2 regions of the Paenibacillus sp. V4I7 genome follow, and region 2 is predicted to be linked to the other one. Evidence: a T-box and tRNA genes for the amino acid it is inferred to sense, from the RefSeq annotation. Region 2 holds a T-box; the other holds one or more tRNA genes.

Region 1 (16,449 bases), 1.6 Mb from region 2:
GGCAGTAGGACAATGGCGATCATGGCGAAAAAGAGAAGACCAAAAGCCGCTGTAATGGTACTTCTGCGACTGATGCGACGAATAAGACTAGGCATGCAGAGTACACCTAGAAGGAAACCACCGAATTCTAGGAAGACTAGCATTCCGCCGTCACTGTAACTACGATCGTAATGAGCAAGTAATTCAGGCAAAACAGCGCCAAATATAACGTGGGTACAGCCTGTTAATAGGTAGGACAAGCACCCCATAATAAGTAGTCTTTTCATAAGGCAGTGCTTCCTTTTTGTTCTAATGCATATTTCTCGTTATAAGCAAATACATGACCAATGGCTTCTGCAACAGAATCAACATGGTACGATGCCTTTTGTTTGACTTCTGGATGAGCACCTTTCATAGCAAAACTATGAGGAGTGATGCCGAACATCGATACATCGTTGAAAGAATCCCCGAAGCAGGCGATCTCTTCTGGCTGCAATCCCAATTTTTCAATAAGGACAAGCAGAGAGCTGCCCTTTGAAACAGCGAGAGGCATAATGTCAAGACAATCTTTGTCAGAAATGAACATTTCAAGCTGATCCCCAAGCTTATCCTCCATAAGAGCCTTAAGCTCCAAGAGAGTTTCTATTTTTCCAAACATCGAGAACTTACAAACAGCAAAGTCCCCTTTCAAAGACTGCTCCACATCTTCTTTGACAATAAAAGGTTGGAATGTTCGGGATTGCACCTCATCGGAAGCAGGAGTCAAATTCGTGATATAATTTGCTTCGCCCGAGCAAACGAGCTTGACGAGATCAAAATCCTTAAGAAGCTGGTAAACTTGATAAGCCAAATCAGGTTGAAAAAGCTGGGATTTCATGAACGTACCGTCCTCTAAGTGGATGAATGCACCATTTTGCGATATGGAATAGGCGCGATGACCAATTTCCGCCAATACCTGCTGCATTTCAATGTTCATTCTTCCTGATGCCAAACAAAGTCTAATACCAGCTTCTTTGACTTTCAATAGTGCAGCTAATTCTCTAGAACTGACTTTCTTATTGTGATCGAGTAATGTGCCGTCCAAATCACTTACGATAAGTTTAATCATGTTGGTCTTCTCCTCCTGCTAATACGATTTCCACATCACATGCAAGTAATTTCTCTTTCATTTCAGTGCTTAATGCCTGATCCGTTACAAGGATGTCAATACTCTCGAATCCCACTACGCGATGAAATAATCGCTTTCCGAATTTGGAATGATCCGCTAATACGATAACTTGGTCCGCATGCTGCATCATGGCTCTCACCAGATAACAATCCTCTTCGTTGGGAGCAGACAGCCCTTCTTCTGTAATTCCGCAAGTACCGATGAGCAGTTTATCGACATGATAGTCATTTAACATCTCGATCGCTTTCGCTCCGTATACACTATGGTGCTTGTTATCCAGTACACCGCCAAGAATATGGATGATCGTTTCATCTTTACGAGTGAGAATAGCAGCAATTTCAATTGAGCTTGTCACGACGACATTCTGCTTGGAGCTTAGTGCAGTGGCAGCATGTAGGACTGTGGTTGAGGCATCCATCATGATATAATCACCGTCTTGAATGAGTGCCGCAGCTGTCTTGCCAATCGTTAGCTTCGAGGAAGACTCGGCTTGCAATCGTTGATCATAATCTCCAACTTCTTTGGAAAGGGTAGGGAGTATGGCACCGCCGCGCGTTCGAACAATAGTCCCTTGCTCTTCGAGCTTAACCATGTCACGTCTAGCTGTGTCCCGCGAAACATCGTAGAGCTCACAAATAAGATCGACAGTAATTCGTTTATTTGATTTTAAGTATTCGACGATTGAAATAAGTCTTTCTTCCTGAAACAAGGGGGATTAACTCCTTTCGCTTAAGTGATTATAAGTAATAATAAGTATATGGCTTATTATAATGCTGAACATGCATGATTTCAACTATTTTGTTGCGAGAAATCTAACGATTTTTTGCAAAAAAAGACCGTGTACTCGTTCGAGGAACGAATGCACGGTTTTCTGATCATTTATCTGATTATTTACTCGCAGGATTTTTTCTGGTTTTAATATAGCTAGGATATATAATTTCTCCGGAGTCGAGCTTTCTAATTTCTTCTTCGTTCCAACCGGTAATTTTATTCGTACCTACTACACCCGTAACCTTGATTTGATAGTGGTGAGCTAAGTACTGCTGGAGTTTGGCCATTTCATCAGGTTTTATTTCCCTCAGCTTTTGCTTACCATGCAGTTGACCTAAAATAACTCCGATAGACTCTGCAGCTAGACTAGTATTCGGTTGAATCCTTGTGCTTCCGTAGGCGATAGCCGATGAACCTACATTTTTTCCGGCCGCGATGACATTCTCATAATTTTTCAGCAAAAAGCTGCGCAGTGGCATACCGTATTTATCCGGACGCCCCATTTCAATACCCCACTTGTTAGCGCTTGTGCCCTGCAAATCAAGCGGATATCCACCAATGCTGACATTATCCCAAAACATCGTGCCTGAAAGGAGATCAGATGGTTTTAAAACATAGTCCATTTCATAGTGATTATATTCTCGGACATAGGGATACGTAGGAAATTCGCCTAATTCAGCATGTTCCCAACCCGGTAACGTTTTACGGAAGTGATTGAGAATCAGAGCAGTTTCTTTATTACCCAAATTAACAGCCTCTTGGATGGACTCTGGTTTTGAAGGATCAACGGTATAAACAAGAAGGGCGTTAATGAGTACTTCCCCATCCCGTTGATGTACCGCATTTAAACCTCTTAGAAAGACTCGATCATTGGAAGGATGATAGGCTTTAGTCATTCCGCTTAGCCCAATAGCGAAGCTATCACTTACGTAACCGCCACCGAATTGTTTCGATTTTTCTTCCTGCTTTAATAGATTAAATGCGGTGTTAAACTTTTTCCAGTCGACATTTTTGAACTTCATCATCATGCCAGCACTCATATACTCGATCTCTTTTTGACCATAGAACTTCTCAAGACCTGGCAATCGCTTGACGTCCAATCGACTGATTAACGCGGCATAATCGCTGTTGTCCACCCAATAGGTGGCTGTGATTTTCTTCTTTTCCTTCTTTTCTGTACTGTAAACGATAGAAGCGATTTTGTGCATTTGATCAGAAGTATTCGTTTGTTCAATCTCATTAATGACAATGCCAGATTCCAAAGGAATATCTCTAATTAGTTTATTCATATATGTAGAGAACTCAGGAAGCTTACGAATTTTGGCATTTCTGAAACCGTCGAATAATTCTTTGGCACGGCCTTGTACAAGTAAATGTCCTTGATCGTCGCGGGTTTCATCGAGAAAGAGCATTTGACTTTGGAGAATCTGACCTCCAAAAGCTTTATGAGGATCCAATACTTTAACCTTCAAGCCTTCATCTGCTGCAGCTCTGGCAAGGTAAAGACCTTCAAGCTCACTGCCGATTACAACGACATCGATGTGTTCAGTAGGATACGTATTAACGCTCTCATTATTTGTTGCGACAACAGGTGCTGTGGGGGCAACGCTTACGATTGGAGTGTCTGGATGCGTGATGGCTGGCTCAGAAACAGCTTCTGGCTCGATATTCCCTTGTTTAAGCCAAACCTTGCTATACGAAATTGCGGACAAAACAATAAGCAGAACGGCTAAAGCGATAATAAGTTGAACTCGAGGATTCCGTAGACGCATGTGTAAACTCCTTTTGCGATAGTCTGATATGGCTTAAGTTTAGCAGTTTGATAGTGGATTTAATAGACTCAGAAATTAAGATGATATAAAAGATTTTGATGTACACCCCCAAAAAGATAATCGGATGGGCGAATTCTTGTAGCATAACACAGGAACCCTTCGCGAAGGCTCCATCATATGAATAAGGGAGAGAGAATTTGACAATGAAGAAGAACTTAATGAAAAAAGCAGTAGCAACAGGTCTTGTACTTACAATGGTAATGGGGGGCGGAGCTGCAGCGTTCGCTAAAGGCAATGATCATGACCGTGATGATAAGAAAGATTTTAAATATGAAAACAAAAGCAACAACCATAATAAAGTTAATACGAACATCAACATTAATCTGAACTTCAACGATATGGAAGGCGCGAAATGGGCATTGCGTTACATAGCAAGTTTATCTTCCAAACGCGTATTTGAAGGATTTGAAGATGGATCATTTAAGCCTGACATTGCGGTTCCGCGCATTCAAGCAATTGTAGCAGCCGTTCGTAATATGGGATTACGTGAACAAGCAGAATCTGCTGCTGAAATGCAAACGAAGCTGAACTTTAAAGATGCGAATCAAATTCCTGCATGGGCTGTAGGTTATGTAGCTGTAGCTCTTGAAAATGATTTGTTCTCTGAAAGTGAAGATTCCGTTAAACCGAATCAACCTGCAGATCGTCTGTGGGCGACTACACTCTTGGTCAAATCTTTGAAATTGGAAGCTGAAGCAAAAGCGAAAATGAATACAACACTTCAATTTAAAGATGCAAACAAAATCCCGGCCGGTTCTGTAGGTTATGTAGCTGTAGCGATCGAAAAAGGTCTGATTGACGGGTTTGAGGATAACACATTTAAACCAACTCAAAACGTAACACGCGCTCAATTGGCTGCTTTATTGGATCGTGCAGGCAACCAACTGCCTGACGAAGATCAAAGCATCAGCACTGGAACTGTGAACGCCGTAGTTGCTAATAACGTTCTTACGCTTACTAAAAATGGCGTATCAACTCCGTACACCCTTCACCCAAATGTATTCATACTACGTGGTGGTGTACAAGTAAGCCCTGCTCAACTGCAAGTAGGCGATGAAATTAAAGTTGATGGTTTTAATAATATTGTTAATTATATTGAAGTAACGAAAATGGCTCAACAAAATAACGTCACAAGCGGGACGATTAGTGCTGCAGTTTACAACAACAATAATGTGTTGACTTTGACGAATTCAGCAGGAACAACAACTCCATACACAATTAGCTCTAATGTAGTTATTTATCGTGGTGGTGTACAGGTACCTGCTGCCTTGCTTCAAGTTGGCGATGTAGTCAATATCACAACTTCCGGTAACCAAGTTACTATACAAGTGACGAAGTTGGCTCAAGATAATCAAGCAATTGATGTAATTGGCCTATTTAACTATTCGACACCAGACGCACAAGGTAAGATCGCAACAGTTTCATTAACGCAAAATAACACAGCAACAATCTACAACGTATCTCCGAATGTAGTAATAACTGGCGACCGTACTCAACTAGTGCAAAATCATCCGGTTCAGTTAAAAGGATATAATCAAGTTATTACTTCAATTGAAGTCAAATAATTTTCCCCTACAGAAAAAATGAAAAAGGCATGAATCATGCGAAAAGCTCCTTGCTGCCAGACAGCGGGAGCTTTTGCTTTTATATGCTGCATATTTTTCCTTTCCTGGAGGCAAACTGACTCCTATCTTGAAAGGAGAGAGTTGACAGATGGACGAAACACTCATTCAAACGTTTAAACGATATTATGCAGATTATCGGGCTGCTGCTGATGTTGACCAAAGCTTTGCCGATGCGTATCAAGCAATTGCTTATCATGTGATTGAGCTTACAGGACGATTGGCCCAAGAGGGGAAACTGACAGACATTCAAAATTTGGTTGGAGAATTTAAAGAGATACAACTTTCTATTAGTCAAAGCAACGATTCGCTTAAAGAGCATTTTGAGCAAGAGCTTGTTGAAACGATGTTGGATCGTGTAAGAACTTGAAGTTGGTAAAAATAGGCGGTTGCATGATTGATCTCAGCATGATATATTCATTTTCCGGCCAAAATGGAGCTGAATTTTTTATCGAAAAAAGTAAAAAAAGCTTGCATTTGGTTAGGCGACTATGCTATATTATAAATCCGGCCGAGAGAGTAGGGCGGAAGAACGAAAGAAATTGATCTTTGAAAACTGAACAACGAGTGAGTAAGCACGAACGAGAAATCGTTCAAAAAAGAGATTGTAAAATCTCGCTAGCAAGTCAATGAGCATTTCAGCTTTTCTATTATGGAGAGTTTGATCCTGGCTCAGGACGAACGCTGGCGGCGTGCCTAATACATGCAAGTCGAGCGGACTTATCCTTCGGGATAAGTTAGCGGCGGACGGGTGAGTAACACGTAGGTAACCTGCCTATAAGATCGGGATAACTATCGGAAACGATAGCTAAGACCGGATAACTGGTTTTCTCGCATGAGAGAATTATGAAACACGGAGCAATCTGTGGCTTATAGATGGGCCTGCGGCGCATTAGCTAGTTGGTAGGGTAACGGCCTACCAAGGCGACGATGCGTAGCCGACCTGAGAGGGTGAACGGCCACACTGGGACTGAGACACGGCCCAGACTCCTACGGGAGGCAGCAGTAGGGAATCTTCCGCAATGGACGCAAGTCTGACGGAGCAACGCCGCGTGAGTGATGAAGGTTTTCGGATCGTAAAGCTCTGTTGCCCTAGACGAACAGCAAGGAGAGTAACTGCTCTTTGTGTGACGGTATAGGAGAAGAAAGCCCCGGCTAACTACGTGCCAGCAGCCGCGGTAATACGTAGGGGGCAAGCGTTGTCCGGAATTATTGGGCGTAAAGCGCGCGCAGGCGGTCAATTAAGTTGGGTGTTTAAGCCCGGGGCTCAACCCCGGTTCGCATCCAAAACTGGTTGACTTGAGTGTAGGAGAGGAAAGTGGAATTCCACGTGTAGCGGTGAAATGCGTAGAGATGTGGAGGAACACCAGTGGCGAAGGCGACTTTCTGGCCTATAACTGACGCTGAGGCGCGAAAGCGTGGGGAGCAAACAGGATTAGATACCCTGGTAGTCCACGCCGTAAACGATGCATACTAGGTGTTGGGGATTCGATTCCTCGGTGCCGAAGTTAACACAGTAAGTATGCCGCCTGGGGAGTACGCTCGCAAGAGTGAAACTCAAAGGAATTGACGGGGACCCGCACAAGCAGTGGAGTATGTGGTTTAATTCGAAGCAACGCGAAGAACCTTACCAGGTCTTGACATCCCGATGTAACACCTAGAGATAGGTGCCCTCTTCGGAGCATTGGAGACAGGTGGTGCATGGTTGTCGTCAGCTCGTGTCGTGAGATGTTGGGTTAAGTCCCGCAACGAGCGCAACCCTTGATCTTAGTTGCCAGCACTTTGGGTGGGCACTCTAAGATGACTGCCGGTGACAAACCGGAGGAAGGTGGGGATGACGTCAAATCATCATGCCCCTTATGACCTGGGCTACACACGTACTACAATGGTCGGTACAACGGGAAGCGAAGCCGCGAGGTGGAGCCAATCCTTATAAGCCGATCTCAGTTCGGATTGCAGGCTGCAACTCGCCTGCATGAAGTCGGAATTGCTAGTAATCGCGGATCAGCATGCCGCGGTGAATACGTTCCCGGGTCTTGTACACACCGCCCGTCACACCACGAGAGTTTACAACACCCGAAGTCGGTGGGGTAACCCGCAAGGGAGCCAGCCGCCGAAGGTGGGGTAGATGATTGGGGTGAAGTCGTAACAAGGTAGCCGTATCGGAAGGTGCGGCTGGATCACCTCCTTTCTATGGAGACTCGGATCTGATAGATCCAGTCAAGTATCTAATATAGGGATCTTTGATCGTAGATCAAAGTCTCTCAGTATAGGATACAAATCGCTTACTCACTCGTGTTCAGTTTTGAAAGAGCAATCTTTCAAAAGCATTACAGTTGTTCCTTGAAAACTAGATAACGAAACAAAACGTAAAGTAAGAACTTAGGTTGCTTGATTCTAACGAATCTTGCAAAAATCTTTAAAGTTTTTTCAGCTTAGGAGAGACTTTAGCTAACGCTAAAGGTCCCTATAAATGGTTAAGCTAGAAAGAGCACACGGAGGATGCCTAGGCACTAGGAGCCGAAGAAGGACGTGGCGAACGACGAAATGCCTCGGGGAGCCGTAAGCAGGCTTTGATCCGGGGATGTCCGAATGGGGGAACCCAGCTGTGGTAATGCGCAGTTACTCTATTGTGAATACATAGCAATAGTAGAGGCATACCCAGGGAACTGAAACATCTAAGTACCTGGAGGAAAAGAAAACAAAAGTGATTCCGTCAGTAGCGGCGAGCGAAAGCGGAATAGCCCAAACCAAGGAGCTTGCTCCTTGGGGTTGTAGGACCTCGTTGTGGGGTTAGTTCGGTAGGCGAAGTGATCTGGAAAGGTCCGGCATAGAGGGTAAAAGCCCCGTAGCCAAAATCGAACGAAACCCCTAGAGGTATCCTGAGTACGGCGGGTCACGTGAAACCCCGTCGGAATCCGGCAGGACCATCTGCCAAGGCTAAATACTCCCTAGTGACCGATAGTGAAGCAGTACCGTGAGGGAAAGGTGAAAAGCACCGCGGAAGCGGAGTGAAAAAGAACCTGAAACCGTGTGCTTACAAGAAGTCAGAGCCCTCTATATGGGTGATGGCGTGCCTTTTGTAGAATGAACCGGCGAGTTACGTTCCCGTGCGAGGTTAAGCTGAAGAGGCGGAGCCGCAGCGAAAGCGAGTCTGAATAGGGCGCTTTAGTACGTGGACGTAGACCCGAAACCGTGTGATCTACCCCTGTCCAGGGTGAAGGTGAGGTAACACTCACTGGAGGCCCGAACCCACGCATGTTGAAAAATGCGGGGATGAGGTGGGGGTAGCGGAGAAATTCCAATCGAACTCGGAGATAGCTGGTTCTCCCCGAAATAGCTTTAGGGCTAGCCTCGGATGTTGAGTTGTGGAGGTAAAGCACTGATTGGGTGCGGGGCCCGCCAAGGGTTACTAAGTCCAGTCAAACTCTGAATGCCACAAACTTAAATCCGGGAGTCAGACAGTGAGTGCTAAGATCCATTGTCAAAAGGGAAACAGCCCAGACCATCAGCTAAGGTCCCCAAGTGTGTGTTAAGTGGGAAAGGATGTGGAGTTGCACAGACAACCAGGATGTTGGCTTAGAAGCAGCCACCATTGAAAGAGTGCGTAATAGCTCACTGGTCGAGTGACTCTGCGCCGAAAATGTAACGGGGCTAAACACGCCACCGAAGCTATGGCTTGCACTTTAGTGCATGGGTAGGGGAGCGTTGTATGTACGTAGAATTCTGACCGTAAGGACAGGTGGAGCGCATACAAGTGAGAATGCCGGTATAAGTAACGAAAAGATCAGTGAGAATCTGATCCGCCGAAAACCTAAGGGTTCCTGAGGAAGGCTCGTCCGCTCAGGGTAAGTCGGGACCTAAGGCGAGGCCGAAAGGCGTAGTCGATGGACAACAGGTGGAAATTCCTGTACCACCGTAGCCGTTATGAGCAATGGAGTGACGCAGAAGGATAGTGACGCGAGCTGATGGATGCTCGTCCAAGCAGTGAGGCTGATGTGTAGGCAAATCCGCACATCGTTAAGGCTGGGCTGTGATGGGGAGGGAAATTTAAGTACCGAAGGTCATGAGTTCACACTGCCAAGAAAAGCTTCTAGCCAGGCGAAGGTGCCCGTACCGCAAACCGACACAGGTGGGTGAGAAGAGAATTCTAAGGCGCGCGGAAGAACTCTCGTTAAGGAACTCGGCAAAATGACCCCGTAACTTCGGGAGAAGGGGTGCCTCGGTAGGGTGAATAGCCCGAGGGGGCCGCAGTGAAAAGGCCCAAGCGACTGTTTAGCAAAAACACAGGTCTGTGCGAAGCCGCAAGGCGAAGTATACGGGCTGACGCCTGCCCGGTGCTGGAAGGTTAAGAGGAGTGGTTAGGGCGCAAGCCCGAAGCTATGAATTGAAGCCCCAGTAAACGGCGGCCGTAACTATAACGGTCCTAAGGTAGCGAAATTCCTTGTCAGGTAAATTCTGACCCGCACGAATGGCGTAACGACTTGGGCGCTGTCTCAACGAGAGATCCGGTGAAATTTTAATACCTGTGAAGATGCAGGTTACCCGCGACAAGACGGAAAGACCCCATGGAGCTTTACTGCAGCTTGATATTGGACTTTGGTACGATCTGTACAGGATAGGTGGGAGCCTTTGAAGCCTGAGCGCCAGCTTGGGTGGAGGCATCGTTGGGATACCACCCTGATCGTATCGGAGTTCTAACCTGGTACCGTGATCCGGTATGGGGACAGTGTCAGGTGGGCAGTTTGACTGGGGCGGTCGCCTCCTAAAATGTAACGGAGGCGTTTAAAGGTTCCCTCAGAATGGTTGGAAATCATTCGCAGAGTGCAAAGGCATAAGGGAGCTTGACTGCGAGACCTACAAGTCGAGCAGGGACGAAAGTCGGACTTAGTGATCCGGTGGTACCGAATGGAAGGGCCATCGCTCAACGGATAAAAGCTACCCTGGGGATAACAGGCTTATCTCCCCCAAGAGTCCACATCGACGGGGAGGTTTGGCACCTCGATGTCGGCTCATCGCATCCTGGGGCTGAAGTAGGTCCCAAGGGTTGGGCTGTTCGCCCATTAAAGCGGTACGCGAGCTGGGTTCAGAACGTCGTGAGACAGTTCGGTCCCTATCTGTCGCGGGCGTAGGAAATTTGAGAGGAGCTGTCCTTAGTACGAGAGGACCGGGATGGACGTACCGCTGGTGTACCAGTTGTCTCGCCAGAGGCATCGCTGGGTAGCTATGTACGGAGGGGATAAGCGCTGAAAGCATCTAAGCGCGAAGCCCCCCTCAAGATGAGATTTCCCAGTATGTAAGACCCCTTGTAGACGACGAGGTTGATAGGTTCGAGGTGGAAGTGCAGCAATGCATGCAGCTGACGAATACTAATCGGTCGAGGGCTTAACCAAAAAGCTGACTAAGCAGCTAGCACCTACGTCTAACGTAGCCATGCACATGATTACTTTACGCAAGTTTCGTATCTAGTCTTCAGGGAATAAATCCCTACTGTGGCGATCGTGGCGAAGGGGTTAACGCACTGGTTTGTGGATCCAGCATTCGTGGGTTCAAGTCCCATCGGTCGCCCTTTTCCCTTCAATAATGGGGATTAGCCAAGCGGTAAGGCAACGGACTTTGACTCCGTCATGCCTAGGTTCAAATCCTAGATCCCCAGTTTTCTAATTTTCATAAGCGGTCGTGGTGGAACGGCAGACACACCATCTTGAGGGGGTGGCGCTCACAAGGCGTGAGGGTTCAAATCCCTCCGACCGCATCCCAATTTTAAGCAAGAAACCCTTACTAGTTAAGGGTTTTTTTGTGTTATTATGCTAGGTTCTCCAATTATCAATATAGCTAAATGAAGGTCCATTTTATTGCCAACATTTCGGTTCCACCGATAAATTCTCTTAGAGTGGCCTAAATATGTAGTCTGTTTTACTATTTTGGCTTTTTGCATACACCAAATTCTCTTTCTTCGATTATTAATAGAATAGTATTACTTTTCTACTGAGGAAGAAAGGAGGAATGATAGTATGCTTCAGTACCAAGCCCTTAATGAATACAGAGCATTGAATTACGCCCGAAAGTTAAGAAACATGTTTATGACAAATGCACAGCTGGTTTGCCAAGAGATTGGCGATGGAAATTTAAATCTCGTCTTTCGTATTACAGACAAAAGTTCAGGAAAAAGCATCATAATGAAGCAGGCGCTTCCGTATGCGCGGGTGGTTGGGGAATCTTGGCCATTGACCCTCGACCGGGCACGACTTGAAAGTCAGGCATTGATTGTTCAACATTCTATTTGCCCAGGTAGTGTGCCTAATGTCTATCATTATGATAGTACGATGGCATTAACTGTGATGGAAGATTTGTCGAACTATCTGAATATGCGTAAAGGATTGGTTACCCGTGAACGCTATCCTCATTTTGCATGTCATATGGGCACTTTTCTAGGACGGACTTTGTATTTGACGTCCGATTTTGCATTACCATCTCAAGTGAAAAAAGAAAAAGTGGTTCAGTTCTCAAATCCGGAAATGTGTAAGATATCCGAAAATCTCATTTTTACAGATCCTTATTACGCTTCAGAAACTAATCAATTTAATCCATTGATAGCAGATAAGGTGGTTGAAATATGGGAGAATAACCAACTGAAACTTGAGGTCGCAAAATTAAAGGAAGGTTTCCTTACTCATGCCCAGGCACTCATCCATGGGGACCTTCATACCGGCAGCATCATGGTAACGAAAGAGGATACTAAGGTGATTGATCCGGAATTTGCTTTTTATGGACCTATTGGATTTGATATCGGCGCTGTGATAGGAAATCTATTACTTAGCTTTGCCTCCCACGAAGGACACACTCCGGACTCGCAGGAACGAATGGATTATCAAGCGTATCTTCTTACGATGATTGAACAAATATGGTCATATTTTGAAAAAGAATTTAGGGATTTATGGGAAAAGGAATCTAAAGAAAGAATGGCGGTAATTCCGGGATACGTAGATCATTACTTACTCCAAATACTTGAGGATGCTGCGGGCTATGCGGGTTGTAAAATGATTCGTAGAATCATAGGTCTATCACATGTATGGGACATGGAAAGTATAAATGATCCTAGTTTGCGGGCAAAAGCTGAAAAGTTAGCGCTCTCAATCGGACAAGAATTGGTACTAGAAAGACGGCAAGTGCAAAGAATCAGCGACATTACATCCCGCGTTAGACAGATAGCAGGGTGGGGGGAGTTATAAAAGAGGATTATTAGTTGGGAGGTCATGTATATGACGATTAAAAAAAGAAACCATCTCTTTACTTCTGAATCGGTGACTGAAGGCCATCCTGATAAACTTTGTGACCAAATTTCTGATGGTATACTAGATGCAATATACGAGATAGACCCGTATGCACGCGTTGGTTGTGAATGTTGTGTGGGTCGGGGGTTTGTTCTTGTAACCGGCGAGATTACAGCGAATGCGGTTATTGATTATCAAAAAGTTGTTCGAAAAACACTTAGTAACATTGGATATACACGAGCTGAATTCGGTTTCGATGCCAATTCATGTGCAGTCTTAATCGCCATCAATGAACAATCTCCTGATATTGCAATGGGGGTCAACCAAGCCTTAGAAATCCGCGATGGCATATTGAATGAAGGAGATATGGAAGAAACGGGTGCCGGTGATCAAGGGTTGATTTTCGGATATGCTTGTAGTGAAACCAAGGAATTGATGCCAATGCCAATAGCTCTATCCCATAAACTGGCGTATCAATTGGCTCAAGTACGCAAGAATGGTACAGTACCTTATCTACGTCCTGACGGGAAGGTACAGGTCAGCGTAGAATATGAAGGCGATCGCCCCATCCGTATCGATACGATCGTAATCTCAGCTCAACATGATCCTGAAGTGTCCCTAGAGCAAATTAAAAAAGATATGTATGAATTTGTGATTTTGCCTGTCATTCCAACTGATTTGATAGATGAGAAAACAAAATATTTTATTAATCCAACGGGTCGATTTGTGATCGGTGGTCCAGAGGGAGATGCAGGATTAACGGGTCGTAAAATTATTGCCGATACTTATGGCGGCTATGCTCGTCATGGCGGAGGTGCATTTTCGGGTAAAGATCCCACCAAGGTTGACCGTTCAGCTGCTTATGCCGCGCGTTATGTAGCAAAAAACATTGTTGCGGCAGGTTTAGCTCAAAAGTGTGAAATTCAGATTGCTTATGCTATTGGAGTAGCACATCCTGTTAGTATAGCTATCGAAACATTTGGTACGGGAATCATTGAAGATGACAAGCTTATTCAGTTAGTTCGCAATCACTTTGATCTTCGTCCGGCAGGTATTATTAAGATGTTAAATCTACGTCGACCAATCTATCAGAGCACGGCAGCGTATGGACATTTTGGACGCACGGATGTTGAGTTTCCTTGGGAACAGACAGATAAAGCGGAATTGTTGCAAAAAGACGCGCAAAAGGGGCAATAGGGGCATTAGGGAATGATCAACAACCATTACGCATCTGACTTCGACACAAAAAGCCTCTTCATCCGAAAGAGGCTTTTTATATTAATCTAGGACATCTATTTCATTAGAACCTCGAATCAATGTTTTTGTATACATTTTCTTGGGTTTTATTATATCCACTAAATAATCGACTGCTATTTTAGGGTCTACTCTCGTTCCGCAGGTGTAACCATCTATTGCCGCAAAACCTTCCTCCGGATATGTGTGAATGGAAAGATGACTTTCAGATAGAAGAACAAGGATTGAACAGCCACTTGGATCGAATTTTTTATGGATTACTGACAACACGGTAGCACCACTCTTCTCAGCTGCATTCACCATAATTAGCCGTAAAAAATCAACATTATCTAGAAAACTGGAATCTACCCCCCAAACGTCAACAACCGTATGCCTGCCATATGTTGAGTATTGCAAATCTATCACCCCTTCAAATTTTCAACTTCATAATTATTCTATGATTAAAAATGAAGAGTGATCTAGTAGAGTGTCTAATTCAGTTGAAAAACCACGAAAAGGCTGTTCGAAAATGCCGAATTAAGAGGATTGTTTTCCTATTGTGATAGAACGAAAAGAGAAGAACAAAAAGAGCACTCTCTAACTTGAGGTTAGGAAGTGCTCTTTTTTGTTCACATTATTTGCTTGCAGAGACGGTTTCTATTTCTTTAACGCTTTGATATATAAGGTTGAATAGTTCCTCGAGGCTGCCTTCTTCAATACAGGAGAAAGCAACGCGGAGGTCAGTAGATCCGAGGGCGATCGTCCCTACACCATGCTGATTCAGCAAGTGTACACGTAAGGCTTCGGCATCAACAGTTTTGAGCTTCAAGCACATGAAGTAACCGGAATTGAAGGGGTAGTAGCCCCATGCATCATCGAACTTTCCACTGTCCAGTATGGACTTGGTGCGGTTAGCGCGGCCTTTCATGATCTCGTATTTCTCTTGTTTCTGTTGTGCAAACTCTGGAGAGTTAAGCGCATGAAGCACGAATGTTTGAGACGGATGAGGACCGCTGGAAATGGTCGCACGGATGATCCCCATTGTTTTCTGCTCCAAGGCGCTGAGAAGTGCTTCGCTTTGGCCTGCATACGTAATGAAGCCTACACGGAAGCCCCAGACGTATTCTTCTTTGGTGGCTCCGTCGATTTTGACAGCGAGCACACGCGGGTGGATGTCAGCCAATTGACCGAATAAGGACTCGTGCAGAGAACCCTCGAAGAAAAGACCGAAGTATGCGTCGTCCGTAAGTACGATGACGTTGATGCCTGCTTCAGCAGCATCTTTGATGGCAGCAGTAATTTCTTTCCCCTCTTCAGCCCCAGGTGTATAGCCTGTCGGGTTGTTCGGGAAATTCAAGACAACGATCGCTTTGCCTTTGGACTTTTGAGCAAAAAGAGCTTCACGAAGTCCAGCTGCATTAAATTTCTGCTGCTCGTTATATAACGGGTAATTCACGATTTGGGCGCCGCGGCGGATTTCGAAAGTGAGCTCGTAATTTTCCCAGTTTTTATCCGGTATAATTACTGCGTCGCCTACATCTGCGAAAAGGTCAGCGGCAATGCTAAGACCGTGGGTTAAGGCATTTGTAACAATCGGATTACCGATCAGTTTATTGCCAATCTCGGGATTTTCCTCGAGCATTTTTTTGCGCCACGCTGTACGAAGTTCAGGTTTACCTGCAGGTGGTGCGTATTCATATATATCTTTTGGTGCGTAGGTGGAGAGTGTGTCTTGAATGACCTTCAGATGCATAGGTTGACCATTTTCGATAGCAATACCGATAGTAGCATTGTATTTCTTGGCTTTGGCCTTTGCTTCAGCAGATTGGCTGAGAATGCCTTCTTTCGGGAAGTAAATCGATCTACCTAATGCAGAAAGCATGTCATGCACGTGAGAATTTTCACGTTCCAGGGTCTCGTTTAACTGTCGTGCCAGAGGATTCATAAGAGTGGGTCATTCCTTCCAATGAGCTATTCATTTTTTGCAGTTATTATACCACTTTAACAAGTGTACGTCACTGCGCGAAATAAATATTTTCGGATTATTTTCGAGATGGAATTACACACCAACTTTATTTAAAAAACCTTCTAATCGCTGTTTAACTTCGGGCCATTCGGTATCGAGGATGCTAAACATAACCGTGTCACGTATATAACCATCGTGAAGTATACGATGTTGACGGAGAATACCTTCTTTTTGGGCGCCTAATCGAGCAATAGCCGTTTGAGAGCGTTCGTTCCGTAGGTCCGTTTTTAGTTGGACACGGAGAAGGTTTAATGTTTCGAAACAGTGGTTCAGCAGTAAATATTTACATTCGGTATTAACGCGCGTGCGCCATACTTGGGAATTGTACCAGGTATGACCGATCTCTAGATTCCGATGTTGGGCTGAGATATCGAAGAGACGTGTGCTGCCTACGAAAGCATCGGTATGCTTGTCGTAGACGCTGTAAGGGATACCCAGTCCTGCCTTTTGTTCTTCAAGTGCTTGGTGAACAAACTTCTCCACATCTGCGGAACTAAGAAGCGGCGTCATATATGCCCATATGTTAGGGTCGGCTGCTGCTTCT
Region 2 (16,449 bases):
CCTTGATTCAATTTGGTTTGATTATATGGCTGCACGGAATTGGTATGAGCTATCATTTTGTTGCGGTTAATGTGACGGCATGGAAGGATGCAGTGAAGTGGATTGCTCTGAATGCGGGGCAGTTGGAGCCGTACATTTGGTTTAGTTTAACTGCATGGATTACTTATTTGTTTGCGATGTGGTCAGTCCAATCAAGACTGCGTGTATTTGTCCTTATTTTTGTCAGTATCTTATTTTTTGCTATTCGAGATTCCTTCAGTATAATCTTTTTGTGGCCGCAAGTAGCTATGGTCATATTTTGCGGATTCTCACTGTTGATGGTTCAGCATTTTAGTCAACTGAAGAGGCGGGCTCCGGTCATTTGGGAAACGATTACGGATTACCCGTCAACCCTCATTGTTCCCGTTCTATTGATTGTCGGTGTCACTTTTCTAGTTGGTCTACTAGCACCAACTGTGAATCCGATATTAACGGATCCTTATACAGCCTGGAAAGTAAGCCGTGGTGAAGCTGTCCCTCTACTTGGAAAAGGAGTCAGCATCACGTCATCTACGAACGCCGATGCTTCTTCCGGTTATAGTCGGGATGACAGCCGGCTTGGCGGTGGTTTTCGTTATGATTACACGCCGGTTATGACCGTTGAAACGAGCAAGAGAACTTACTTCCGAGGCGAAACGAGATCGTTATATAATGGAAAAGGCTGGGAGTTTAGCCCCGTGGAGCGGAAATTGCCAGTCAATCGTGTGAATGGTAATCCGCTGCCGCTAGATCCGCGATTTGACCTGTCACTTTTGAAAACCAAAGAAGTGACTCAAACGGTTGTTATGGATAGAGAGGAAGTATTTCCCGTTTTGTTCGGGGGATTCGCTATCCAGAAGATTGTGGAAGTGAATAAAGGTGAGAACCCGTTTCAACGCCTGATTTGGTCTCCGCGTCAGTCTGAACTGCGCTACGCAGGAAGAAATAATTATCCTAAAGATTATACAATCGTTACCCAGGAACCTATTCTGGAAGAAGCGTTATTGCGAGAAGTCAAATCAGACTATGCCAATCAACTGGAATGGGCGGAGTATCTACAAGTGCCTGCCGACCTTCCTGGACGTGTGAAGCAGCTGGCTGTTGAAATTACCAAGGCAGCGACGAATCCTTATGACAAAGCAAAGTCAATAGAGAAGTATTTATCGGATAATTATCCGTATACAAATACCCCAGATGAAAGCAAAGGCAAGAGCAAGGATTTCGTAGACCGCTTCTTATTTGAAGTGAAGCAAGGGTATTGTGATTATTACTCAACGTCTATGGCTGTATTAACCCGTTCTATTGGGCTTCCAACTCGTTGGGTGAAAGGCTATTCATCGGGCACCTCACCGATCCCTGAGGAATTTAGGGATTTAGGTATTTTGAGTCAACTGGGTACTGAAATCGATGTGGATGGAGCAGGTACCTATACAGTTAGAAATTCAGACGCCCATTCGTGGGTTGAAGTGTACTTTGAAGGCTTTGGCTGGATACCCTTTGAACCGACCTCAGGCTTCAGTCTACCGAATGTGTTCCCAGAGCAAACACCGCCACCCGTTGATCTATCAACGGAAAGTGACCCTGTTACTTTGCCAGAAGAAACTAAAGAGGCTCCGAGCCTTACATGGTTGTGGTTGACATTAAGCGGTGTAGCTGCTATCGCAGTTGTTGCAGTTGGTTTATTCTTTATCTCGAAAAGCGACTACTGGAGAGTATGGCTAACACGCAGGAAGAAAAGGCAAGCCGTTAATTTTAATCAGAAAATTATCGTTGAATTCGAAAAACTGCTGCGGCTAAGCCGTCGTAAGGGTTACACGAGACATGAGTACGAAACCATGCGAGAAGCGACGACAAGGTGGTCGAACCAAAGTAAGTGGATGAAAAAAGAGTTAGAAACGGTGCTCGAATTGTTTGAGCGCGCGAAGTACAGTCAGGAGAATTCCACTGAAGTCGACTACCAAACCGTTAGTCAATCTATTATTCGATTAAAAGAACAAATGAAATAGGGCAATGAAGCCACTCACCTTTCGAGGGGGTGGTTTTCCTATGAGAGGAGATTATGATATATGGCTTTTATCGACTGTCATTTTTATTCGGATTCCCTTGGTGTTTCAGCTTCAATGCACGTCATTTTGCCGCAAGCTGCTCAAAATCAAATCGGGTTGGCATCTGCGGTTTATGGGATAAAGCATCCTACGCTATATCTGCTGCATGGCTTATCCGATGATCATACGATTTGGATGCGAAGAACCTCGATAGAACGGTATGCTTCGAAGTTGGGGATAGCGGTAGTCATGCCTGCCGTCAATCGCAGCTTTTACACCGATATGGCGTCGGGGCCGAAATACTGGACGTTTATTAGTGAAGAATTGCCTGCTATAGCACGATCATTTTTCCCGCTAGCTGAGGAAAGAGAATTGAATTATGTGGCAGGCCTGTCCATGGGTGGCTATGGCGCGATGAAACTCGCACTTTCACATCCAGATCGGTTTGCAGCAGCGGCAAGCTTATCTGGGGCATTAGATGTATCACAAAGAGCATTGAATTTTCCTGACGACTTCCAACTTATTTATGGAGATGTGAACAAGATTAAAGGCAGCGGGAATGATTTGTTTTATTTGGCAGAGCAGCTCTCAGGATCGACTAAACAATCCCCTATGTTCTATCAATGCTGCGGTACGGAAGACTTCCTTTATGAAGATAATATTCGATTCCGAGATTATTGCCGCGAATTGGGGTTGGATCTGACCTATGAAGAAGAGCCAGGCGAACATGAGTGGAGCTATTGGGATCGTAAAATTCAAAACGTATTGAACTGGTTGCCGCTTCCGACCCGTTCCTAGTGGGAAAATATGTTCTTTTCTTTTTGCAACAAGTGGATCACTATGGTATAGTTTCACGTATATAATATAGGGATCTTTGAATGTAATTCAAAGTCTCTCTGCTTAGGGATCTTTGAACGAATTCAAAGTCCCTCCGCTTAGGGATCTTTGAACATAGTTCAAAGTCTCCCCGCCTGCGAGGAAGCAGTTGGAGGTAATTTGTTTGCTGAAAAAGCTAGTGCCCAGACAATCTGTACATACGATCTATGATATTGATGCCAATCACCTATGGGGATTTGGTGTTCGCGGTATCATAACAGATCTCGATAATACACTCGTAGGCGCACGAGATCCGCTTGCGACTCCGGAGTTAATTGAGTGGTTGAATCGTTTGCAAAAAATGGGCTTCAAGGTCGTCATCGTGTCCAATAATAATCATGGACGGGTTTCAGCCTTTGCGGAGCCGCTAGGTATTCCATTCATTCACCGGGCTAAGAAACCAACGAACGTTTCATTCCACAGAGCCATGAAGCTGCTTGGTACGAATGCGAGACAAACAGCTGTCATTGGTGATCAAATGTTAACAGACGTTCTTGGAGGCAATCGGATGGGGCTATACACGATCCTTGTTCAACCCATTTCAATTAAGGATGAGGGTTTTTTTACGAAAATCAATCGTCGTATTGAGAAATGGGCTTTAGCAAGGATGAAGAAATAGGAGGATTCATGAGTACAGAAACGATTAATCATTGCGCGGGGTGCGGCGTATTGCTGCAAACGGAAGAAAAAGGTAAGCTGGGCTTTATCCCGGCTGAAGCGATGCAGAAGGAACCGATTATTTGTCAACGCTGCTATCGCATTAAGCATTATAATGAATCTTCGAGCATCACACTGCAGCAGGACGACTTCCTTAAATTACTAGGACATGTCGGCCAAACGAAAGCTCTGGTTGTGAAAATCGTAGATATTTTTGACTTTGAAGGCAGTATGATTAGCGGACTTGCACGCTTTGTGGGTACGAATCCTGTTCTGTTAGTTGTGAACAAGATTGATTTGCTGCCAAAAGTGACGAACGCAAACAAGATCATTAACTGGGTACAGCGCAGAGCCAAAGAGGAGAACCTCAAGGTTGTTGATATTATCCTTTGCAGCGCGAAGAAAAACATTGGTTTCGATCGTGTTATTACAGCTGTGCAGGAATATCGCGGCAACATGGATGTTTATGTGGTCGGTGCAACGAATGTCGGTAAATCGACGCTCATTAACCGCTTAATCAGTGATTATAGTGATCTGGAGTCGGAGCTTACGACGTCACAGTACCCGGGTACGACGCTGGATTTGGTCAAAATCCCACTGGATGATGGTCGGTTTATCGTTGATACACCAGGTATCGTGCACACTCATCGTTTAACTGAAGTCGTGAAAAAGCGTGATTTAACTAGAATCATGCCTGACAAACCGCTTAAGCCGATGGTGTTTCAATTAAATGAAGCGCAAACGTTATTTTTTGGCGCCTTAGCTCGATTTGATTTTATTAGCGGTGAACATCAATCGTTCACTTGCTACACGTCAAATGCCATTCAAATTCATCGAACAAAGCTAGAAAAAGCCGATGATTTGTATGAAGAACATAAAGGTGTCATGCTTGCGCCACCTAACCTAGCGGACTTGGACGAGCTGCCTAAGCTTGTGAAGCATCCGCTGCACATTCCGAAGGGGAAACAGATGGATGTGTTGATCTCTGGTTTAGGCTGGATTAAAGTGAACAGCTTAGCTGGAGCACAGCTTGCCGTTCATGCGCCGAAGGGGATTAAGGTTATCACGCGTGAGTCGTTGATTTAGGGGGACAAGAGGAGAACATGGAGAAGAACCGGACGATTGACAGTCATACCATTCTATATGGGGTTTTCGGAGATCCGATACGGCATTCCCGTTCCCCGATAATGCTGAATCGGGCTTTTCAGGAAGCGGGTATTAATGCCGTTTACGCTGCTTTCCATGTTCGGCCGGATGAACTTGGCGATGCTGTTCGCGGGATACGGGCATTAGGATACAGAGGTATCAATGTAACGATTCCGCATAAAGTGGAAGTTATGCAGTATTTGGATGAAATCGATGAAGGGGCTAGGATCGTTGGGGCGGTGAATACCATCGTTAATGAATCTGGCAAGCTCATCGGTTACAATACGGACGGTATTGGCTATGTGCGATCGCTTAAGGAAGAGACGGGTATTGAACTGAGAGGGAAAAGTGTACTTCTCCTTGGGGCTGGTGGAGCGGCGAGAGGCGTTGCCTATGCGCTTGCCAAAGAAGGAGCAGGCCGTATCTATATCGCGAATCGTACCAAAGAACGGGCCTTGGAGCTTGCCGACACGATTAGTAGCTACACCGAAGCGATTGGACTTGGTATGGACGAGCTAGGATATGTTGTAAATGAGGTCGAATTCGTTTTGAATACAACTTCGGCCGGCATGCATCCTCATGTTGATGAACTTCCGCTACCGCTTGAACTCCTGCGTTCGCACCATCTGGTCAGCGATCTCATTTATAATCCGCGAATTACAAGATTTCTTCGTGAAGCGGAAGCAAGAGGAGCCCGCATACATGGCGGACTCGGTATGTTTATTTATCAAGGTGCTTTTGCCTTTGAATATTGGACTTGTACCCCTGCGCCCGTTGCGGCGATGAGACAGGTGGTAGAACAGTCGTTAGCTGAATAAGAATGAATAGAGGGACATCCATGTTAACAGGCAAACAGAAACGTTATTTGCGCTCAATGGCGCACCACTTAGATCCAATCTTCCAAGTAGGTAAAGGCGGCGTGAACGATCATTTAATCCGTCACATTCAAGAAGCTTTGGAAGTTCGTGAATTGATTAAAATCACTGTACTTAACAACAGTGGAGAAGACCGCGACGAGGTCGGTACTGAATTATCCGAAAAGTCTGGCGCAGAGCTCGTGCAGGTTATCGGTAAAATCGTCGTGCTTTACAAAGAATCGCGTGACAAGAAGAAGATTGAACTGCCGCGCTAAAGAGGTGGAAGTATGCTTGTCGGAATAATGGGTGGCACCTTCGATCCTATCCACACCGGTCATCTGATCGCGGCGGAGAGAGCGAGGGTGGAAGCGGATCTCGCCGAAGTGTGGTTGATGCCGGCAAATGTGCCGCCGCATAAGCCAAATGCGCCAAAAGCGACGACAAAGCAGCGCTGGGAGATGGTTTGCCTTGCTGCGGAAGGCAATCCTTTTTTTCGTCCAATGGATATCGAAATCAGCAAAGGCGGCGTATCTTATAGTATCGATACGATTGAGCTGCTCAGCAAGGAATACCCAGGTACGGAATTTGCTTATATTATAGGTGCCGATATGGTTCAATATTTGCCGCAGTGGCATCGCATTGATGACATCGTGCGGCATATTCGCTTTATTGGATTAGCTAGACCTGGCTATGATCTTGACATGTCGCATATGCCTATGAACATTCGTAATCGAGTTACGATTGTACCCACGCCGCTTATTGAAATTTCGTCAACAGCTATTCGTAAGGAAAGGCAAAGGAACGGTTCAGTCCGTTACCTTGTCCCAGACTCGGTGAATAGTTACATGGAGGTGAACCGATTGTATGAATCGTAAGGAACTGATAGCCGCGGTAAAGGAACAAATGCCTGAGCGACGCTGGCTGCATACACTCGGTGTCATGGAAACTAGCGTTATATTAGCGAAACGCTTTGGTGGAGATCCGGTCAAAGCGGACCTTGCGGCCATTTTGCACGATTATTGCAAGTATTGGCCCGTTCAGGAGCAAGCTAAGATTATCCGCGAGAACGGATTGCCCCAAGACTTGCTGGACTATGATAAGGAGCTGTGGCACTCCCATGCTGGAGCTTTTATCGCTAAGGAGCAATTTGGCATCCATGATGAGGAGATACTAGATGCAATTCGGTATCACACCTCCGGACGTGTTCAGATGACACTAATGGACAAAATCGTATGCTTAGCAGATTATATGGAGCCTGGACGTGACTTTCCGGGTGTGGATATCATCCGCGAAATCGCTGAGCGAAGCTTAGAGAAGGCGCTGGTAGCCGGTTTTGATTCCACGATTAGCTTTTTAATTGCCAAAGGCAAACGGATTTATCCGCTTACTATTTTGACACGGAACGATTTGATTACACAAATAAACACATAACCCTGGAGGTTGATTGAATGAGTAAAAACCCAGAAGAAGTTTTGGCTTTTGTTGTTGAGGCTGCTGAAGATAAAAAAGCGGCAGATGTTGTAACACTAAACTTGAAAGGCGTATCCTTAATTGCCGACTATTTCGTTATTTGTCACGGGAATTCAGAAACGCAAGTGCAAGCGATTGCCGGCGAAGCTAGAAAGAAAGCACATGAGCATGGCGTTAATATCAGAGGCTATGAAGGTATTGATACAGCAAGATGGGTTCTGCTTGATCTAGGGGATGTTGTTCTTCATGTCTTCCACCGCGATGATCGTGAATATTATAATATCGAAAGACTTTGGTCTGATGCCAAAGTTGTGGAGCGCGTATGAGAATGGAAGCAGGATCCCTTGTTACCCTAGAGGTAGCGAGGGAGGTTCCTCCTAACGGTTATTTCCTTACTGACGGCCAGCAGGATGTTCTTCTGCCTTATGCAGAAATCGTAGGTAAAATACAACCCGGAGAGCATGTTGAAGCCTTCATGTTCCACGATACGCAGGATCGATTGATGGCTACAATGAAGCGTCCGCTTCTTCTCATGGGCGAAGTAGGACTTCTGGAAGTTGTAGATATTCACCCTAGATTTGGATATTTTCTGGAAATGGGACTGGGTCGCCACTTATTACTTCCTTACCGACATGTACCGGAGCTCGAGGAGCTGCGTCCACAAGTAGGAGATAAGGTATTTGCCACTTTAGCTCACGATCGGCAAGGACGTTTAATCGCTAAGCTGGCTCTGGAAGAGGATCTGGCTCCTCTTTGCGTCCGTGCACCTTCTAGCTGGAATAATCAGTGGGTTAAAGCTCGTGTCTATAGACCGCTACAAATTGGCACCTTTGTCATTTGCGAAGCCGGCGTCCTCGGCTATGGTGTTATTGGACTTATTGCTGCTCCAGAACGGACACGCTTGCTGCGTGTAGGTGAGTTAGTTGAAGTACGGGTCGCATTCGTTCGTGAAGAGGATGGTCGGGTCAATCTATCGATGCGACTCCGTAAAGAAAAAGGGATGGATGAAGATTCGGAGCGCATTTTGAGTGTCCTTCAAGAACGACCTGGAAATGCGATGCCATTTTCGGATAAAACGTCTGCAGAGATCATTAAGGATCGGTTTGGCCTTAGTAAAGCGGCATTCAAACGCGCATTAGGCAAGCTTATGAAGGACGGGCTCATCTATCAGGAAGATGATTGGACCTATCTGAAGCAAGAGGAGACGCAAGGTTAACATGAGTTACGAAAAATTCGCGTATACCTATGATCGCTTGATGAATAGCATGCCATATGAAGATTGGCTTCGTTTCGTGAAAGAAAGCTTCGAACGATTTGGTATGAAACCATCTACGATTGTTGATCTGGGCTGTGGTACTGGGAATTTGACGATTCCTTTAGCTTTGGAAGGGTACGAGTTGACGGGTATTGATTTATCTGAAGACATGCTGGCAGTCGCTGAGCAAAAAACAGGGGAGCACATTCAACTGCGCGGTGGCGCCATTCATTGGGTACAACAGGATCTGCGTGAATGGGACCTCGGTGAACAAGTGGATGTGGCGCTTTCGATCTGTGATAGTCTCAACTATTTGTTAGAGGACGAAGATATCGTTGATGCTTTTCGCCAAACCTTTAAGGGGCTCAAGCCTGGCGGTCTTTTCCTTTTTGATGTGCATACTCCTGAGCAATTGTTCGCTTATGCGGAATCTCAGCCCTTTTTCCTGAATGAAGAAGATGTTGCTTACATTTGGACAAGTGAGTTAGATGAAGAAAAAGTGCAAATTGAACACGAGTTGACCATATTTGTCAAAAATAGCGATGGCACGAATTCATTTCGACGCATCGATGAAACTCATCAACAGCGAGCTTATTCTTTGCAATGGCTAAAGCAAACGCTGCTTGCTGTCGGTTTCACAGAGGTACATATGGCCGCCGATTTTACTTGGGAGCAACCTACCTCTATGACGGAACGTGCTTTCTTTATTGCAAAGAAATAACGGGAATGAAGTCCATCACAGCTTGACAGTGCGGTATTATTTTACATATAATCAAAGCTAATTAGATTATTAAAGCTTAGAAGAGGAATAGTAGCTTGTACAGCATCTTTCAGAGAGCCGGATGTAGGGTGGAAGCCGGTAGATGTTAGTCTTGTGAACTCGCCTCGGAGCTAGAAGGTGAATCACCATGTTAAGCGGAGAGACTTTGAGCTACACTCAAAGATCCCTATAGCGGAGAGACTTTGAGCTACGCTCAAAGATCCCTATAAATGGTGCTAGCTGGATCGTCTCACCCGCGTTAAGGGGCAGAGTGAACACAGGCAAAGAATGTCTTGTGTTAACTAGGGTGGTACCACGGGAATCTAACCTCTCGTCCCTAGCGATATCCGCTAGCGATGAGGGGTTTTTTGGCGCTTACAGCGCTTTTGAACCATGAAGAGGATGGCTGTACACAGGGAGGATTTTACACATGACACAAGAAACTAAAGAAACAAAAGAGCAGCAAGGCTATAATCCACAGGCAATTGAGCCGAAATGGCAGGCTTATTGGGATGCGAAGAAAACGTTTAAGGTGCTTGAGAATTCGGATAAGCCGAAGTTTTATGCGCTGGATATGTTCCCTTACCCATCCGGAGCTGGTCTGCATGTAGGACATCCGGAAGGCTACACAGCAACTGATATCGTTTCACGTTTCAAACGGATGAGAGGCTTTAACGTACTTCATCCAATGGGATGGGACGCTTTCGGACTTCCTGCTGAACAGTACGCACTGGATACGGGAAATGATCCGCGAGAATTCACCAAGAAGAACATTGATACATTCCGTCGTCAAATTAAATCACTAGGCTTCTCGTACGATTGGGATCGTGAAATTAGTACAACAGATCCTGAGTATTACAAATGGACACAATGGATTTTCATCCAGTTGTACAATAAAGGACTCGCTTATGTGGATGAAGTGCCCGTAAACTGGTGTCCAGCGCTGGGAACTGTTCTTGCTAATGAAGAAGTGATTGACGGCCTGAGCGAGCGCGGTAACCATCCGGTTATTCGTAAGCCGATGCGTCAATGGATTCTGAAAATTACCGAGTACGCAGAACGTTTACTTGAAGATCTTGAGGAGCTGGATTGGTCCGAAAGTATCAAAGATATGCAGCGCAACTGGATTGGTAAATCCACAGGCGCAGAAGTCCAATTTGCGATTGATGGATACAATGAGAAGAGTTTGACGGTTTTTACGACACGTCCAGATACATTGTTTGGCGCTACGTACTGTGTTCTTGCACCTGAGCATGAGCTTGTTACGCAAATTACAACGGGAGATCAAGCAGCTGCCATTAAGGAATACCAAGAAAAAGCTTCGCGCAAAAGCGATCTTGAGCGTACGGATTTGGCAAAAGACAAAACAGGTGTTTTTACAGGGGCGTATGCTGTCAATCCGGTTAATGGCGTGAAAGTGCCAATTTGGATTGCTGACTACGTGCTTGGCGGTTACGGTACGGGAGCAATCATGGCTGTTCCAGGACACGATCAACGTGACTGGGAGTTTGCTAAACAGTTTGATTTGCCGATTATCGAAGTCGTGCAAGGTGGAGATGTTGAGAAGGAAGCTTATACTGGTGACGGGGCGATTGTCAATTCCGGCCCGATTAATGGCTTGAACATCGAACAGGGGATCAGCCATATGATCGCTTGGTTAGAGCAAAACGGCAAAGGCCGCGGTAAAGTAACCTACCGTTTGAGAGATTGGCTATTCAGCCGTCAAAGATATTGGGGAGAGCCGATTCCAATTCTTCATCTTGAAGATGGCACAATGAAGCCTGTTCCCGTGGATCAACTGCCACTCTTGCTTCCACAAGTCGATGAAATTAAACCATCAGGTACAGGAGAATCACCACTTGCGAACGTATTGGAATGGGTAAATACGATTGATCCGGAAACCGGCATGAAAGCTCGCCGTGAAACGAATACCATGCCGCAATGGGCTGGCAGCTGCTGGTACTATCTACGTTTTATCGATCCGCGTAATGATAAAGAGTTTTGTTCGCAAGAGCTTCAGCAGCAATGGCTGCCAGTAGATCTTTATATCGGCGGAGCAGAACATGCAGTTCTTCATTTGCTGTATGCGCGTTTCTGGCATAAGGTGCTTTATGATCTTGGTTTTGTTCATACCAAAGAGCCTTTCCATAAGCTTGTAAACCAAGGGATGATTCTTGGTGAGAACATGGAGAAAATGAGTAAATCTCGCGGTAACGTTGTAAATCCAGATGATATTGTCAGCGATCAAGGGGCCGACACACTGCGTATTTACGAAATGTTCATGGGACCACTTGAAGCGACCAAACCTTGGAACACAACGGGTGTGGATGGTATCTATCGTTATTTGAATCGTGTATGGAGACTGTTTGTTGACGAGAATGGTCAAATAAATGCTAAAATCAGCGCCGACGAAACATTGGGCAGCGATGCGTTCAAACGTACTTGGCACCGGACGATCAAAAAAATAACCGAGGATTTCGAAGCCCTTAGGTTTAATACAGCGATCAGTCAAATGATGATTTTCGTTAACGAAGCCTATAAAACAGAGCGTTTACCGCTTGAAGCGATGAAAAATTTCATTCAGATGTTATCCCCAATTGCACCGCATTTGGCCGAGGAACTTTGGGAGAAGCTTGGCGGCACAGAGTCAATTACCTATCTGCCATGGCCAACCTACGATGAAGCGTGGACAGTCGACAATGAAATTGAGATTGTTGTACAGGTCAATGGTAAAATTGTTGATCGTGTGCTGATTTCCAAGGATACAGATGAAGCAGCGATGGAGAAAATCGCATTTGACCTCGATAAAGTCAAAGAAGCGACCGCCGGAAAGGCCGTTCGCAAATTGATTGTTGTAAAAGGCAAATTAGTAAATATTGTTGTAGGATAGCAAGGGAAGTTGGCAATTTGGGAAGGTTACTGCTTCAGAGTAAACAGCAGCTCAGCCTTCTCAATGTCTTCTTCATATTTGGCATGTGTAGCACAAATGACTCGTGAGAATATCCCCGCAAGCTCGTTGTCCAAAATACGTAAGCCTTCCGCTGTTATTCCACCGGGAACAGATACACGTTTTTGCAGACTAGCAGGGTTGAATCCTCCGGTCGTAAGCAGCTTTCCTGTGCCTAGCGTCATTTCACTAGCAAGTAAGGTCGCTTCCTCAATAGAAATACCAGTTGCCTCAACAGCCGCATCAATAAAAGATTGCAGGAATTTGGCTAAAAAAGCGGGACCGCAGCTGGATATGTCGGAAGAGATCCGCGTATAATTTTCGGAAACACGAATAGGTGAGGAAATATGCGCAAATAGGTTCTCAAGCCATTCTTTATCCTCAGGCTGCATTCGATTCCCATGAATACATAGTGTAGCACCACTTAACACGTAGTTGGTGATACTTGGGATAATTTTACTGATTTTCGCCGACAGAAGACCTTCCAAATGTTTGAGCAGGACAGGGCTTGTAATGGACACGATGAGTTGAGAGGGAAGCACGTCCTCTTTAATTTCATCAATAACTTTCTTGAATTCAGACGGCTTCACACAGAGAAAGATGAGATCGCTCCCCAGTACGACTTCTCTATTCGACCCGGCAACATGAAGTCCAGGATATGTCTCCGCTAGAAGCTCAACTTTACGAATTGTTCGATTTCCCGCTATAATTTGCTCCGGATTGAAAGCTCCAGAATGAATGAATGCTTCAATCAGAATACTTCCCATACTCCCAGTACCGATGAATCCTGCTTTCATCCAGTAATCCCTCCCGAAAAAATCAGTCACTTTCTTTCATAGTTTATTGAACGGGGTCAGTTTTAATTGCCATTCGGATGCTTTTTCATGTATATGTTCATATGCCAGCAATTATGTTCGGAAAGACTTAAGATGCAAGTTTTGCTAAATCAAAAATCTAAAGTTTATGGTTACGAAGTTAGTTTTGCTAAAGCAAAACTCTTAGGAGGGAATTCGTGGATTTTTTTGGTTACAAAAAAGGAAGGATACTAATCATGATGGCAGCGATCTGTTTATTTGCTTTCGTCGTTTTGCCTTTCCTTCGTGGAGGCAGATCTATGATACAAACAGATTTTATACCTTTGAACACTCAAATGCAGGCTATGATTTCACAAACTGAAGAGGACCAGGTACCTAAATCGAATCTTACAAGCAAATTAGATTCGAAATCGACCTTAGGAATAGAACAGAAGGCAACGATAGAAACAGAACCGAAAGGAGCGTTAGAAGCAGAACCAAAGGCATCAATAAACACAGAAACTAAAGCAACGATACCTGCACTTACAGCAATACCTACGCCTTCTGTTGTATCTAATGAAAAGCCGGAAGCTAGTTTGCCAGCAGCAGGGTCTACCGGGCGATTGGATCTTAACACCGCTACGTTTGAACAGTTAGATGAGATACCGGGTATTGGAGCGAGCAAGGCAAAGGCTATATTGGACTATCGGTTGAAAAAGGGGCGATTTAACCGGATTGAAGAGCTGATAGAAGTGAAGGGCATCGGGGAGAAAATGCTCGAGAAATTGAAAGCATTTCTTTATGTAACTTCAACATAGTCCTTTCCTTCCTTTTATTTTGCAAGGAAATATGAGAGAATACTAGAAATGAAAAAAAGGATCCAATGACTACACATGGGTCTTCGGAAGGAGGAGTCAGCAATCCGTTATGAGCATCCGTAAAGATTGGGATACTTATTTCCTCGATATAGCTTACATGGCATCAACTCGATCAAGATGCAACCGTCGGCATGTGGGGGCAGTGTTGGTTCAGGGCAAGAAGCTGCTTGGAACAGCTTACAATGGTGCACCTATGGGTGTTCCCGATTGTACAGAGGCAGGCTGCATGCTTGTAGAAGAAATTGAGCTTAAAGTGGTGGATGGTACCGAGGAAGTTATTCGTAAACAGCGATGTATTAGAACGATTCATGCAGAGCAAAATTTGCTGCTATTTACGGATCGGGAAGATCGCGAAGGATCGACTGTCTATGTTACAGATCAGCCTTGCTGGACATGTGCGAATATGCTGGCCAATAGCGGTGTAATGGAAATCGTTTTCCATCGCGGGTATCCCAAGGATCATGAAAAAGTAAGCCATTTGATGGAAGACAGAGGCATCGTTTTCCGTAGATTGGAAGGATATGAACCTCCACCTGGCACTGTATCTGAAGTTGTGAATTAAATGGTCTACTGAAACAAGGGGAAGAACCTCTTTCTAGAAGCAGCCGTTAGGGCTGCTCTGGGGAGAGGTTTTTTTGTTTGTTCATTCAGCTGGGAAAAGTGTGGATATCAAGGCACTGTAACTATGCGGTACCTACATTTTCATTGGAGTAAATACAGTGTAATGGCTATTCTGACACGGGTTATCGTGCTTTGACTGGAAATAATCCAATGAAATATATGATTTTCCTTGGAAATTGTCTTTTCAAGAGACTTCTATTGGAATCCAATAGAACCTGTTTTCTGAAGTCTGAGAGTGAAAAACATTGTAAAAAATCCAATGATGTTGAAGTTGATGAAGGTGAATGATGAAAGTGAAAGATGAAAGGTGAAAGATGAAAGACGAATATTGAAGTTGAAGATTAATGATTAATGATGAAGTTCAAAGTATAGGTTTCTTCAATTACGTAACTTATGTAAATGAATACAATTCGATTTTATAACATTCAAGAGGAGGGGGAAGCAAATGTATATGCAAATGCTAGTGAAACGACCAGTTGTTATAGGGTGTTGTCTGTGGATAACTGGCTACGTGCTCGCGCTCTATACCGAGCTGCGGTGGTTATCTTTGATGACGAGTACGCTGCTGTTAGCCGCGCTTATCGTCATCTATGCGCTGCGGCTGCCTGGCAGACAGCCGCTGTGCGCCTTGCTGCTGGTCGGAGTAGCCTATGGCTACTTCCAATGGACCGACCAGCGCAACGTCTCTGCGCTGCTCCCGAAGGCGCAGCAGCAGCAGACCCTGGACGGCAGCGAGGTCACGCTGCTCGGCCGATTCTCCAGCCCTGTCACCGTCGACGGCGACAGGGCCAGCTTCACGATGGAAGCGGAATCCATCCGCTTCCCAAGCACGGAAGCTTTCCCCCTCGGCGGGGAAAGTGTGCAGGTCTCGCTGCGCCTGCTCCAGCAGGAGCAGCAGGCGGTGGCGTCGGGCTGGCGCCGAGGCGACGCCTTGACGCTGCACGGGACGCTGCGCAGCCCGTCCCCCGCCCGCAACTTCGGCGGCTTCGACTACCGCCGATACCTGCGCCTTCACCACACCCATTGGCTGCTCGCTGCCAAAGGGGTGGATCAGGCGCAGGTCGAGCCTGCGGAAGCGCGTATAAGCGTCGTCCAGCTGCTGCGCTGGAACGACGAGCTGCGCGGCGCCCTCAGCAGGCGCATGGATCTTATCTTCCCCGCGCCGCAGGCGGGGTTCATGAAGAGCATGCTGATCGGTCAGACGGACGATCTCGATCCGGAGCGCTTCCAGCAATTTTCGGAGCTGGGATTGACCCATATTTTAGCCATATCCGGCTTAAATATTGCTGTTTTTCTCGGTGTATGTATTTGGATCATGCGCCGATTAAAGCTGGCGAAGGAGACCTATTTGCTAATCTGTATATGGTTATTGCCGTTTTATATCCTATTGACAGGTGCTTCCCCTTCGATCGTTCGGGCCGGACTCATGTCTATAATTGCCCTCTATGCAGCTCGGAAAGGGCTCTTTAAGGATGTTTTACATGTTATGGCGATTGTCGCATGGATCATGCTTTTGTGGGATCCATACTTTTTGCTGGATGTCAGCTTTCAGCTTTCATTTCTGGTTACACTTGGTCTTATTGTTGGGGTACAAAGAGTCAATGATTTAATCGTTCCGTGGATTTCTTCCCCAATTATAAGAAATACGGCCTCCATCACGCTTGTTTCCCAAATGGTATCCTTCCCGGTATCTATTTATTATTTTAATCAGTTTTCTTTATTGTCTTGGCTAGCTAATGCCATTTTGGTTCCTGTTATTAGCATGATTGTATTCCCCGCTGGCCTGCTAGCTTTAGTTCTGGGAATTATTTATGTCCCTGCTGGTAGAAGCATCGGTATGCTTATTTCTTGGTTAAACGAAGTGATTTTCTGGATGACAGACAAGCTTCAACATTTGCACCAATTTAAGTTGCTATGGCCGTCGCCAAGCTTACCCTGGATAACTTTTTATTATGGTTTTCTCATTTTGATTTATGGATTATGTCATCGCATGTCGCAAGAAGCTGGGGGAGAGCCTCCGGTTATTTTGGTAAGTGTTAAAGGCAAAAAGAAGGTGAACTTATCGAAATGGCTCGTATGTGCGACAGGAGGTTTCCTGTTATTGCTTTGGATGGGGTATTCGCCT

What was found. The T-box of region 2 lies ahead of leuS (leucine--tRNA ligase). A T-box ahead of a tRNA ligase gene usually reads a tRNA of that ligase, here a tRNA-Leu.
Region 1: it encodes a tRNA-Leu, which carries the amino acid that the T-box ahead of leuS (leucine--tRNA ligase) is inferred to sense. The anticodon was not compared.

The regions. Positions count from the first base shown of each region.
Region 1 covers NZ_JAUSZD010000002.1:5,614,787-5,631,235, reverse strand. Annotated here, with positions in the region: gene QFZ80_RS26280 (MFS transporter) at 1-266, opposite strand, end outside; gene QFZ80_RS26275 (HAD family hydrolase) at 263-1,087, opposite strand; gene QFZ80_RS26270 (DeoR/GlpR family DNA-binding transcription regulator) at 1,080-1,856, opposite strand; gene QFZ80_RS26265 (FAD-dependent oxidoreductase) at 2,035-3,690, opposite strand; gene QFZ80_RS26260 (S-layer homology domain-containing protein) at 3,894-5,315, shown strand; gene QFZ80_RS26255 (hypothetical protein) at 5,464-5,742, shown strand; rRNA gene QFZ80_RS26250 (16S ribosomal RNA) at 6,022-7,563, shown strand; rRNA gene QFZ80_RS26245 (23S ribosomal RNA) at 7,848-10,765, shown strand; tRNA gene QFZ80_RS26240 (tRNA-His) at 10,868-10,940, shown strand; tRNA gene QFZ80_RS26235 (tRNA-Gln) at 10,957-11,028, shown strand; tRNA gene QFZ80_RS26230 (tRNA-Leu) at 11,046-11,127, shown strand; gene mtnK (S-methyl-5-thioribose kinase) at 11,387-12,604, shown strand; gene metK (methionine adenosyltransferase) at 12,635-13,843, shown strand; gene speD (adenosylmethionine decarboxylase) at 13,925-14,296, opposite strand; gene QFZ80_RS26210 (aminotransferase class I/II-fold pyridoxal phosphate-dependent enzyme) at 14,514-15,824, opposite strand; gene QFZ80_RS26205 (GNAT family N-acetyltransferase) at 15,939-16,449, opposite strand, start outside.
Region 2 covers NZ_JAUSZD010000002.1:4,034,624-4,051,072, reverse strand. Annotated here, with positions in the region: gene QFZ80_RS19900 (transglutaminase TgpA family protein) at 1-2,024, shown strand, start outside; gene QFZ80_RS19895 (alpha/beta hydrolase) at 2,085-2,861, shown strand; gene QFZ80_RS19890 (YqeG family HAD IIIA-type phosphatase) at 3,064-3,558, shown strand; gene yqeH (ribosome biogenesis GTPase YqeH) at 3,567-4,682, shown strand; gene aroE (shikimate dehydrogenase) at 4,700-5,560, shown strand; gene yhbY (ribosome assembly RNA-binding protein YhbY) at 5,581-5,874, shown strand; gene QFZ80_RS19870 (nicotinate-nucleotide adenylyltransferase) at 5,887-6,474, shown strand; gene yqeK (bis(5'-nucleosyl)-tetraphosphatase (symmetrical) YqeK) at 6,464-7,030, shown strand; gene rsfS (ribosome silencing factor) at 7,048-7,395, shown strand; gene QFZ80_RS19855 (CvfB family protein) at 7,392-8,285, shown strand; gene QFZ80_RS19850 (class I SAM-dependent DNA methyltransferase) at 8,287-9,045, shown strand; T-box leader at 9,114-9,426, shown strand; gene leuS (leucine--tRNA ligase) at 9,515-11,974, shown strand; gene comER (late competence protein ComER) at 12,001-12,828, opposite strand; gene QFZ80_RS19835 (ComEA family DNA-binding protein) at 13,146-13,643, shown strand; gene QFZ80_RS19830 (deoxycytidylate deaminase) at 13,753-14,265, shown strand; gene QFZ80_RS19825 (DNA internalization-related competence protein ComEC/Rec2) at 14,770-16,449, shown strand, end outside.